3 regions of the Pantoea sp. X-Soil-ISGK-421 genome follow, and region 1 is predicted to be linked to each of the others. Evidence: predicted binding sites of a transcription regulator. Region 1 holds the regulator's gene; each other region holds the start of a gene.
The links. Region 1 encodes sigma-54, which starts transcription at its own class of promoters, with help from an activator protein. Its sites were predicted from a motif close to GTTGGCACANNTTTCGCTNT; they were not measured.
Positions count from the first base shown of each region.

Region 2: the regulator sigma-54 is predicted to act here: its motif matches at 1,899-1,918, upstream of norV (anaerobic nitric oxide reductase flavorubredoxin).
Region 3: the regulator sigma-54 is predicted to act here: its motif matches at 1,543-1,562, upstream of glnK (P-II family nitrogen regulator).

Region 1 covers NZ_AP035979.1:519,761-523,008, reverse strand. Annotated here, with positions in the region: gene lptC (LPS export ABC transporter periplasmic protein LptC) at 1-107, shown strand, start outside; gene lptA (lipopolysaccharide ABC transporter substrate-binding protein LptA) at 82-636, shown strand; gene lptB (LPS export ABC transporter ATP-binding protein) at 642-1,367, shown strand; gene rpoN (RNA polymerase factor sigma-54) at 1,416-2,855, shown strand; gene hpf (ribosome hibernation promoting factor) at 2,877-3,164, shown strand.
Region 2 covers NZ_AP035980.1:94,462-97,709, forward strand. Annotated here, with positions in the region: gene norW (NADH:flavorubredoxin reductase NorW) at 1-386, opposite strand, end outside; gene norV (anaerobic nitric oxide reductase flavorubredoxin) at 391-1,860, opposite strand; gene AC6I8K_RS19220 (TehB family protein) at 2,061-2,423, opposite strand; gene AC6I8K_RS19225 (DUF2526 family protein) at 2,437-2,670, opposite strand; gene AC6I8K_RS19230 (hypothetical protein) at 2,675-2,935, opposite strand; gene norR (nitric oxide reductase transcriptional regulator NorR) at 3,087-3,248, shown strand, end outside.
Region 3 covers NZ_AP035979.1:1,053,103-1,056,350, reverse strand. Annotated here, with positions in the region: gene amtB (ammonium transporter AmtB) at 1-1,118, opposite strand, end outside; gene glnK (P-II family nitrogen regulator) at 1,152-1,490, opposite strand; gene AC6I8K_RS04740 (SmdB family multidrug efflux ABC transporter permease/ATP-binding protein) at 1,749-3,248, opposite strand, start outside.

The sequences.
Region 1 (3,248 bases):
GTTTTAATTCCACTGGCATGAAAATGCGCGGCAATTTACGGACGAAACATGCTGAGCTGCTTGAAAAGGTCAAAACTTCCTATGAAATTCAAAATGAAAAAAAATAGCCTTAAGTTATTGCTGGTGACTACGCTGCTGGCAACGAGCCTGCCTGCGCTGGCGTTAACCGGCGATTCCGATAAACCGGTGAATATTGACTCGGTCAACCAGGCGCTGGACTTACAGGGCAACGTCGCGACCTTTACCGGCAACGTGATTGTGACTCAGGGTTCCATCAAGATTACCGCCGATAAAGTGGTGGTCACCCGTCCGGGCGGTGACAGTAAAAAAACCATCGTTGATGCTTACGGTACGCCAGCCACCTTCTATCAGATGCAGGACAGCGGCAAGCCAGTGCAAGGGCATGCTAGTAAGCTGCATTACGAATTGGCGAATGATTTTGTTGAGCTGACAGGTAATGCCTTTATTCAGCAGCAGGACAGCAATATCAAAGGCGACCGCATCACTTACCTGGTGAAAGAGCAGAAGATGCAGGCCTTCAGCCAGGGTGAGAGCAAGCGCGTGACCACCGTTCTGGTACCGTCGCAGCTGCAGGACAAAAACGGTTCGTCCGCGAGCCCTAAAAAGAGTAACTGATTGCTATGGCTACACTAATCGCTGAGAACCTGGCGAAAGCCTACAAAGGCCGCCGCGTGGTGGAAGATGTTAGCCTGCAGGTAAAGTCCGGCGAGATTGTCGGCCTGCTGGGTCCAAACGGTGCCGGTAAAACCACCACGTTTTACATGGTGGTCGGTATTGTGCCGCGCGATGCGGGCCGCATTGTGATTGATGATGAAGATATCAGCATTCTGCCTCTGCATGCGCGCGCGCGTCGCGGCATCGGCTATCTGCCGCAGGAAGCCTCGATCTTCCGCCGCCTGAGCGTCTACGACAACCTGATGGCAGTTCTGCAGATTCGTGATGATTTGACGGAAGAGCAGCGTCAGGATCGTGCCAACGAGCTGATGGAGGAGTTCCATATCGCCCATCTGCGAGACAGCATGGGCCAGGCGCTATCGGGTGGTGAACGTCGTCGTGTGGAAATTGCGCGCGCGCTGGCCGCTAATCCTAAATTTATCTTGCTGGATGAGCCATTTGCCGGTGTTGATCCGATCTCGGTTATCGACATCAAGAAAATCATCGAGCATTTGCGTGACAGCGGCCTTGGCGTGCTGATTACTGACCACAACGTGCGTGAAACCCTCGCGGTGTGTGAACGCGCTTATATCGTCAGCCAGGGACATTTGATTGCCCATGGCACGCCTGATGAAATTCTTGTAGATGAGCAGGTTAAGCGTGTTTATTTGGGCGAAGAGTTCAGACTCTGATAAGGTGTTGTAACACCCTACGTTTGCTTAGGAAATTCTTACCGAATTATGAAGCAAGGTTTGCAACTCAGGCTCAGCCAACAGCTGGCGATGACTCCACAGTTGCAGCAAGCAATTCGCTTGCTGCAACTTTCTACGCTTGAACTCCAGCAAGAACTGCAACTGGCGTTGGAAAGCAATCCGCTGCTTGAGCAAACCGATCTGCATGAAGAAGTCGACGCACGCGAATTTCAGGATCAGGAAAGTGATTCTTTAGACACGCGCGAGGCACTTGAACAGAAAGAAATGCCCGATGAGCTTCCTCTCGACGCAACCTGGGACGAAATCTACACCGCTGGAACACCTTCAGGCACGGGCACCGATTACCAGGACGACGAACTGCCCATCTATCAGGGCGAAACCACCCAATCGCTGCAGGATTACCTGATGTGGCAGGTTGAGTTAACACCGTTCACTGATACCGATCGCGCGATTGCCACGTCAATCGTTGATGCTATTGACGACACCGGTTATCTCACCGTCAGCTTACAAGACATTTATGACAGTATTGGCGATGAAGAGCTGGCGCTGGAAGAAGTAGAAGCCGTGCTCAAACGCGTGCAGCGTTTCGATCCGGTCGGCGTGGGTGCACGCGATTTACGTGATTGCCTGCTGGTACAGCTATCGCAATACGACGCCGCAACGCCGATGCTGGCTGAAGCACGTCTGATTGTTAGTGAACACCTCGATCTGCTGGCCAATCATGACTTCCGCAGCCTGATGCGCGTGACGCGTCTCAAGGAAGAAGTGCTTAAGGACGCGATGCTGCTGATTCAGTCGCTCGATCCGCGCCCAGGCCAGTCGATCAATACCAGCGAACCCGAATATGTCATTCCCGATGTGCTGGTTCGTAAAATCAGCAAGCGCTGGACGGTTGAACTCAACTCCGACAGCATGCCGCGCCTGAAAATCAATCAGCAGTATGCTGCGATGGGCGGAGCAGGACGTAATGACAGCGATAATCAGTTTATTCGCAGCAACTTACAGGAAGCCAAGTGGCTGATTAAGAGCCTGGAGAGCCGTAACGATACGCTGCTGAAAGTGACACGCTGTATCGTTGAACAGCAGCAGGCGTTTTTTGAGCAGGGTGAGGAGTATATGCGTCCAATGGTGCTGGCAGACATTGCTCAGGCTGTTGATATGCATGAGTCCACCATTTCCCGCGTCACCACGCAGAAGTATCTACACAGCCCGCGTGGCATCTTTGAACTGAAGTATTTTTTCTCCAGTCACGTCAACACCGAAGGCGGTGGCGAAGCCTCTTCTACGGCGATTCGTGCACTGGTGAAAAAATTAATCTCGGCGGAAAATCCCGCAAAACCCTTGAGCGACAGCAAACTGACCTCCATGTTATCCGAACAGGGCATCATGGTAGCGCGACGTACGGTTGCTAAATATCGCGAGTCTTTATCGATACCGCCATCAAACCAGCGTAAGCAATTGGTTTGACCGAACGAAGAAGGAAGACCTATGCAGCTAAACCTTACCGGACTTAATGTTGAGATAACCGAACCTCTGCGTGAATTTGTAAATAGCAAATTTGCCAAACTGGAACACTATTTTGATCGTATCAATCAGGTTTATATTGTTCTAAAAGTAGAGAAGGTGACGCAGATTGCGGATGCAACACTGCACGTCAACGGCGGGGAGCTGCACGCCACATCGGAAGCGGAAGATATGTACGCGGCCATCGACGGGTTAATCGATAAGCTTTCCCGTCAGCTGACCAAACACAAAGACAAACTGAAAAAACACTAACCTTCACGCTTGCAGAGTGCCGACTGATTCGGCACTTAGAGCAAAAATGGGGCGGATATTACCGCCCCGTTTTGTCATCTGCGC
Region 2 (3,248 bases), on a different replicon from region 1:
TGCTGACTGTTCAGCGTGAAGATCAGATCACTGCCCTCTATCGCCGGAACGATGGCCTCGGCACCAGTAGCAAGCACCAGTTTGCCATAGACGTAATCGCCAGCGGGAGTTCTGATAACCTTTGCTGCCGTATCAATGCGCGAAACCGTGGTAAAAGGATGCAGCATGATGTTCTGGTTTTCCGCCCACTCTGCTGCGGTTTGTCGAGTGAGTGCCTCAGCGCGATAACCCATACTGAAAACATGACTGAGTTCGGGCTTGTTGTATTCATCACAGCTATCGGCCGCAATGATGCGAATCGGCACATGTTTATCCAGATGCCGGATGTTTTTGACCAGCTGGCGGGCGGCGAAGCCTGAGCCAACAATCACAATGTCTGCTGACATGGACTCAGCCCTCGTAAGGATCAAACACGGATTTACCCAGCGCGCATCCAGGGCATAAGAAATCGTCTGGCACGGCTTCCCATGCGGTTCCGGGTAGGACATCCTGGTTTGGTTCGCCCTCGGCCGGGTCATAAACCCACTGACAAACCGTACAAATCATTTTCTGTCCGATGTCCTCACCCGCTTCTACCACACCGACGCCCTCCTGGTTTATGGATGTGGAAGCTGCCATAACCGCAGCGGTGGTATTCGCTGCGACGATGGCTACCGGCAGCGGCGAGAGCGCCCATTCACGGGCGATTTTGCGGCCATGCTCGCGGCACTCTTCCAGCGCGGAGAGGTCGGGACGCCACTTGGTTTTGAGCGCAATCGTCATATCAAAACCGGCATCCTGCAGGCGAGTGGCAACGCGATCCACCGCTCCGCCGGTCCAGCCATAAGAACCGAACGCGGAGGCGCGTTTATTGCGGAATTTCAGGCCGGTAATCTCTTCCAGCATACCCGCCACCTTCGGCATCATCACATTGTTCATGGTGGAGGAACCGACCAAAATGCCCTTGGAACGGAAGCAGGAGGTGATGATTTCGTTTTTGTCGTGGGTGGAGACGTTGTAAACCTTCACGGCAACGCGCGGATCGGTTTCGCGGATACCTTCGGCGATCGCATCCGCCATCATGCGGGTGTTATTAGACATGGCGTCGTAGAACAGGGTGATGCGATCTTCCTGATAATCCGCAGCCCATTGCAGGTACAGCTCTACAATCTGGGTGGGTTTATCGCGCCACACCACGCCATGCGAAGTCGCAATCATGCTGACCGGCAGATTAAAGCCGAGTATCTCATTGATTTTTGGGGTAACCAGACGCGCAAAAGGCGTCAGGATATTGGAGAAATAGCGCTGGCATTGATCAAACAGTTCATGTTGGTCAACTTCATCGTTAAACAGATGTTCATCGCAGTAATGCTGGCCGAAGGCATCATTACTGAACAGCACGGCGTCCTCTGTCATGTAAGTCATCATGCTGTCTGGCCAGTGCAACATCGGGGTTTCAACAAAGATCAGTTTTTTGCCGTTGCCGAGATCGAGCGAATCACCGGTTTTAACCACGTTAAAATTCCATTCGGGATGGTGGTGATGACCATTGATGGAATCAACGCCGTTAGCGGTGCAGTAAATCGGCGTGTTTGGAATCAGCGCCAGCAGTTCGGCGAGTGCGCCTGAATGGTCTTCTTCTGCATGGTTAATTACGATGGCATCGATTTTTTTCAGATCGATTTCTTCTGCCAGATTCTTAACAAAATCAGTACGGAATTTCAGATCAACCGTATCGATCAGGACGTTCCTGGCTTCGCGAATAAGATAGCTGTTATAGCTGGTGCCACGCTGCATCTTGTACTCTTTGCCGTGAAAGTGCTCAACTTCCCAGTCACGTTTGCCGACCCAAAAAATGTTGTTTTTTACGTGAATATTCATTTGATGCCCTGTTAGCGTAAAGTGGTTTCACACTCGTTATTGCATCAGACGTGCCAAAATTTATCTCATTGATTTATAAATAATTACAGATTTTTATTTGTTTAAAATACAATAAATAATGTTGTGTGACTGACATGTGGATGTATTAATGACAATGCATCAGGCATAAAAAAACCCGCCGCAGCGGGTTAGTAATGTTTTTACCTGGACGATTCTGGAATATGAACTTCGCGCTCAAATCCGTTGCCCTCTAAAGCAACGTCTGGGTCAGCAAAAAAATCAATATTGAAATAAGTGTCATCACTTAATAACTCAATATGGTGCCAGTACTGCGGTGGGCTGATGCCAAACTGCCCGGCGATAATGGTGATTTCCATTTCGTGTGCTGTCTGGTGTTCACCAGCAAAACCATAATATTTCACTGCACCGCGCATAACTGAAAGCCTGCCATAAACGCCTTTTTTCGTGTTGTGATGGGTCAAGAGCGCTTGCGGCACACTCTTTCTATCCCAGAAAGGCGTTGAGCGAGTGTGTGCAAAATGTTGAGGGATGATATGAGCCATGTTGGGCCTCCTGTTAACAGATGATGCCGCCCTGCGTGAGCCAGTTACGGCGCTGCTCGGCGAGTTCTTCTTTCTCGCTACTGTGTTTAAAAACCGCCACGCGCAGACGCTGCTGTTGGGTGAAGCGCTCTTCGCGAGTGAGCTGATGGTCGTCGCTGAGTTCGCACAGCAGCCCATTCATATCGTGAATGACATTATTGCGAATGGTGTCATCAACCGTTCTGATGACTTCATTTAAATGATTCATGGTGTTATCCGACATAAGTATTCAGCTGTTGCAACAGCAGCGCACCAGCGACGATGAGTGAAAGAGGGGTGTAAGGGATATCCAAATCGACCCATGCTTTTCGTCCGGCATATTCGGTTTCAAAATGCAGGCGTTCCGGGGACGTTTGTCGATACGTGAACACTAGCCCGCGGCTGCCACTACCAAATGCTGCCCAACGCAGGGCATCAGCGGCCGATGCAATTTGCTGTGCGCTAAGCGCCTGACTGTTTAGTTGTTCTGACACGGTGATACTCCTGAGCTACATTATCTAATCTGATAAGGCATATTCCGTGCCATTACATAACACGTTGATTTTAATCAAATGGATAATTTCATGTTGTGTTAAATACAATGTCTTTGCTTGTCTTTGAGACAATTCATGTGCAGGTGACAATATGACTCTTTCTGTTCAGACGCTGGCGGCACTGGCTGTTGATATCCAAAATGGAGTGCATGGCCGCGACCGGTTTATGCGGATGATTAACTGCATCCACGGCGCGCTAAACTGTGACGCCACCGCGCTATTACGTTACGAGAATCAGCAGTTTCGTCCGCTG
Region 3 (3,248 bases), 530 kb from region 1:
TGGCCCATGGTCACGCCTTCTGCGTAGCCTACACCGCCCAGTGAAGACGAAGCGAACACACCAGTCAGGATACAGCCGAGGATGCCACACACGCCATGGACACCAAACACGTCACATGGGTCATCAACGCGCAGCCATTTCTTCAGGGTTGTTACGCCCCACAGACCTGCTAAACCACCTGCCAGACCAATAATCAGCGCGCCACCGACACCAACATAACCACACGCTGGGGTAATCGCCACCAGACCGGCAATGAAGCCTGAGCATGCACCGAGCAGAGAAGGTTTGCCACGTACCGCCCACTCGCCAAACACCCACGACAGCACCGCACCTGCTGTGGCAACCACGGTATTCAGGAATGCCAGCGCAGCGATTTCGTTAGCCGAGGAAGCAGAACCGGCGTTGAAGCCGAACCAGCCCACATACAGAATCGCGGTACCGAGGAACACCATCGGCAGATTGTGTGGTTTGAAGGCTTCTTTGCCAAAACCCGCACGTTTGCCCACCAGGTAAGCACCCACCAGACCAGCAACCGCGGCGTTGATGTGAACTACAGTGCCGCCCGCGAAGTCGAGCGCGCCATCTTGCGCCAGCAAGCCACCTGCCCACACCATGTGTGCGATTGGCAGATAAGCCAGAGTCAGCCATACCACCACAAAAATCAGTACCGCAGAGAAGCGAATACGTTCCGCCAGCGCACCGACAATCAGGCCGACGGTAATACAGGCAAAGGAAGCCTGGAACGCAACGTGAATGTACTGATAGAAGCTGCCCATCAAGGCTTTCAGCTCAATATTTTTCAGCATCGCCCACTGGAAGCTACCGAAGAACGAGTTACCTTCACTGAACGCCAGCGAGTAACCGTAAATCACCCACAGCACGCACACCAGCGAGAAAGTCACCGCAACCTGGGTCAGCATGGACAGCACGTTCTTACCGCGGATTAAACCACCGTAGAACAGCGCAATGCCGGGAATAGACATAAACAGTACCAACGCGGTACAGATCATCATAAAGGCGTTATCGGCTTTATCCGCGACGGCAGGCGCTGCCGCCATCGCCAGAGACGGTAACAGCGCGAGGCTGGTGAGGCCCAACTTCGTTATCAGTTTATTCATTTCTTTCCATCCCATCACAATTCAGAGCCCCAGTTACAGTGCTGCTTCGTCGGTCTCGCCGGTACGAATACGAATGACGCGCTGCAGTTCTGCGACGAAAATCTTGCCGTCGCCAATTTTGCCGGTATACGCGGCTTTGCTGATGACATCGACCACTTCGTCAAGTTGGTCGTCCGCAATAGCGATATCAATTTTTACTTTTGGCAGGAAGTTAACGCTGTACTCGGCACCGCGATAAAGCTCTGCGTGACCTTTCTGGCGACCGAAACCTTTGACCTCGGTAACTGTCAGCCCCTGAATGCCAATAGAGGATAAGGCTTCACGCACGTCCTCCAGCTTAAATGGTTTGATTACCACGGTAACCAGCTTCATACGTTCCCCTCCGGATAAGAAATTGAGTGAGTCTCGCGGACACATAGGGATATAAGCAAAGGTTGTGCCATAAATAAAAAAAGGGGAATGTCAGCAGCATAGGCGCGCTGCATCACGCTTCGTTATGTGAAGCGCGGCGCAAATTAGGGAGGGTAGCGAGGAGCAGTGTTGCAATTTTGCACTCCTTTGGTGCTTTAAGCCTCAAAGAAGTGCATCAATACAGAACATTCCGATAAAACTGTGCAAAAAAGGTGCAATTCACCCTTCGGATTGTACGGGGATGCCCGCCGCGAGTTCATCGCCCGCCTGCTGCAGCTGATACATTTGCCAGTAGCGGCCTTGCTCAGCCAGCAGTTCAGCATGCGTTCCACGCTCAACCACCTGACCGCGATGCAACACTAAAATCTGATCGGCTTCCGTGATGGTGGAAAGTCGATGCGCGATCACCACCAGCGTGCTGTGCTGGCGAAGTGCGCGTAACGCGTGCTGAATCGCCTGTTCAGTTCCGGAATCGATATTGGCCGTCGCTTCGTCGAGGATCAGAATCTGCGGCAATGACACCAACACGCGCGCCAGCGCCAACAACTGTTTCTGCCCAACCGACAGATTATTGCCCTGCTCGCCTAAACGCGTATGAATGCCATCCGCCATGCTGCGTGCCAGCGGGGCCAACTGCACCGTCTCCAGCGCCTGCCACACGTGGTCTTCCGGAATATCGCGTCCCAAACGCACGTTGGCCAGCAGCGAATCCGCCAGTACGACCGGATCCTGTTGCACCATCGCCACGCTTTGACGTAAGGCGGCGTGCGACAGCTGCATCAGCGGGCGGCCATCCAGCTCGATGCTGCCGCGCGTCACCGGATAATAGCCCATCAGCAGATTGGCTAACGTACTTTTACCGCTGCCGGTATGCCCCACCAGCGCCACAAAATTACGCGCGGGCACTTCAAGATTGATGTTACTGAGCACATCGCGATTATCGCGATAAGCAAAGCTCACATCACGCAGCGAGATGCTGCCGGAGGCCAGCGGCTGAATATCATTGCCATAACCCTGCTGATCCGCATCCATCAGTTCGAAGATACGCTCGCCAGAGACAACAGCTTGTTGCAGCATCGACTGCTGCGTGGTCAGCTCAATCAGCGGCTCATTGAGGCGGCCAAGGTAGGTAATGAACGCGTAGAGCACACCAACTTCAAACACGCCCGGCGTGGCGAAGCTGAACAGCATCAGCAAACCGCACAAAATCATGGCCGAAAACAGACTCAGCAATGGGCGCAATAAAAAGCCATCCAGTCGCAGCGTTTCCATACGCGCCAGATAGTGCGAACGGCTGGCTTCGCCCATGCGTTCACCAAAGCGCGCCTGCTGGCGGAACTGCTGGATCACACTCATCCCGTTGATCACTTCATTGAAGCCGTTGTTGATGTCCGCCAGATAGCTGCGCACGCGACGCGCAATTGGTGTGCTGAAGCGCTGATAAATCAGCATCACCGTTAGCACCAGCGGGAAAATCACGATCGCCACCAGCGCCATACGCCAGTCGAGGGAGAACATCGCCACCAGCATCGCGCCAATCAACGCGGCAGCGCGCAACACCGTCGCTACCACGGTGACGTAGAGATCTTTGATCACTTCGGTGTCGTTGGTGACGCGCGAAATAATTTGCCCGACTGGCTGCGTATCGAAGGCGCTCAGCGGCTGGCGTAGCGCCGCGTTCATCACATCGACGCGCAATTGCTGCACCACGCCAATCGC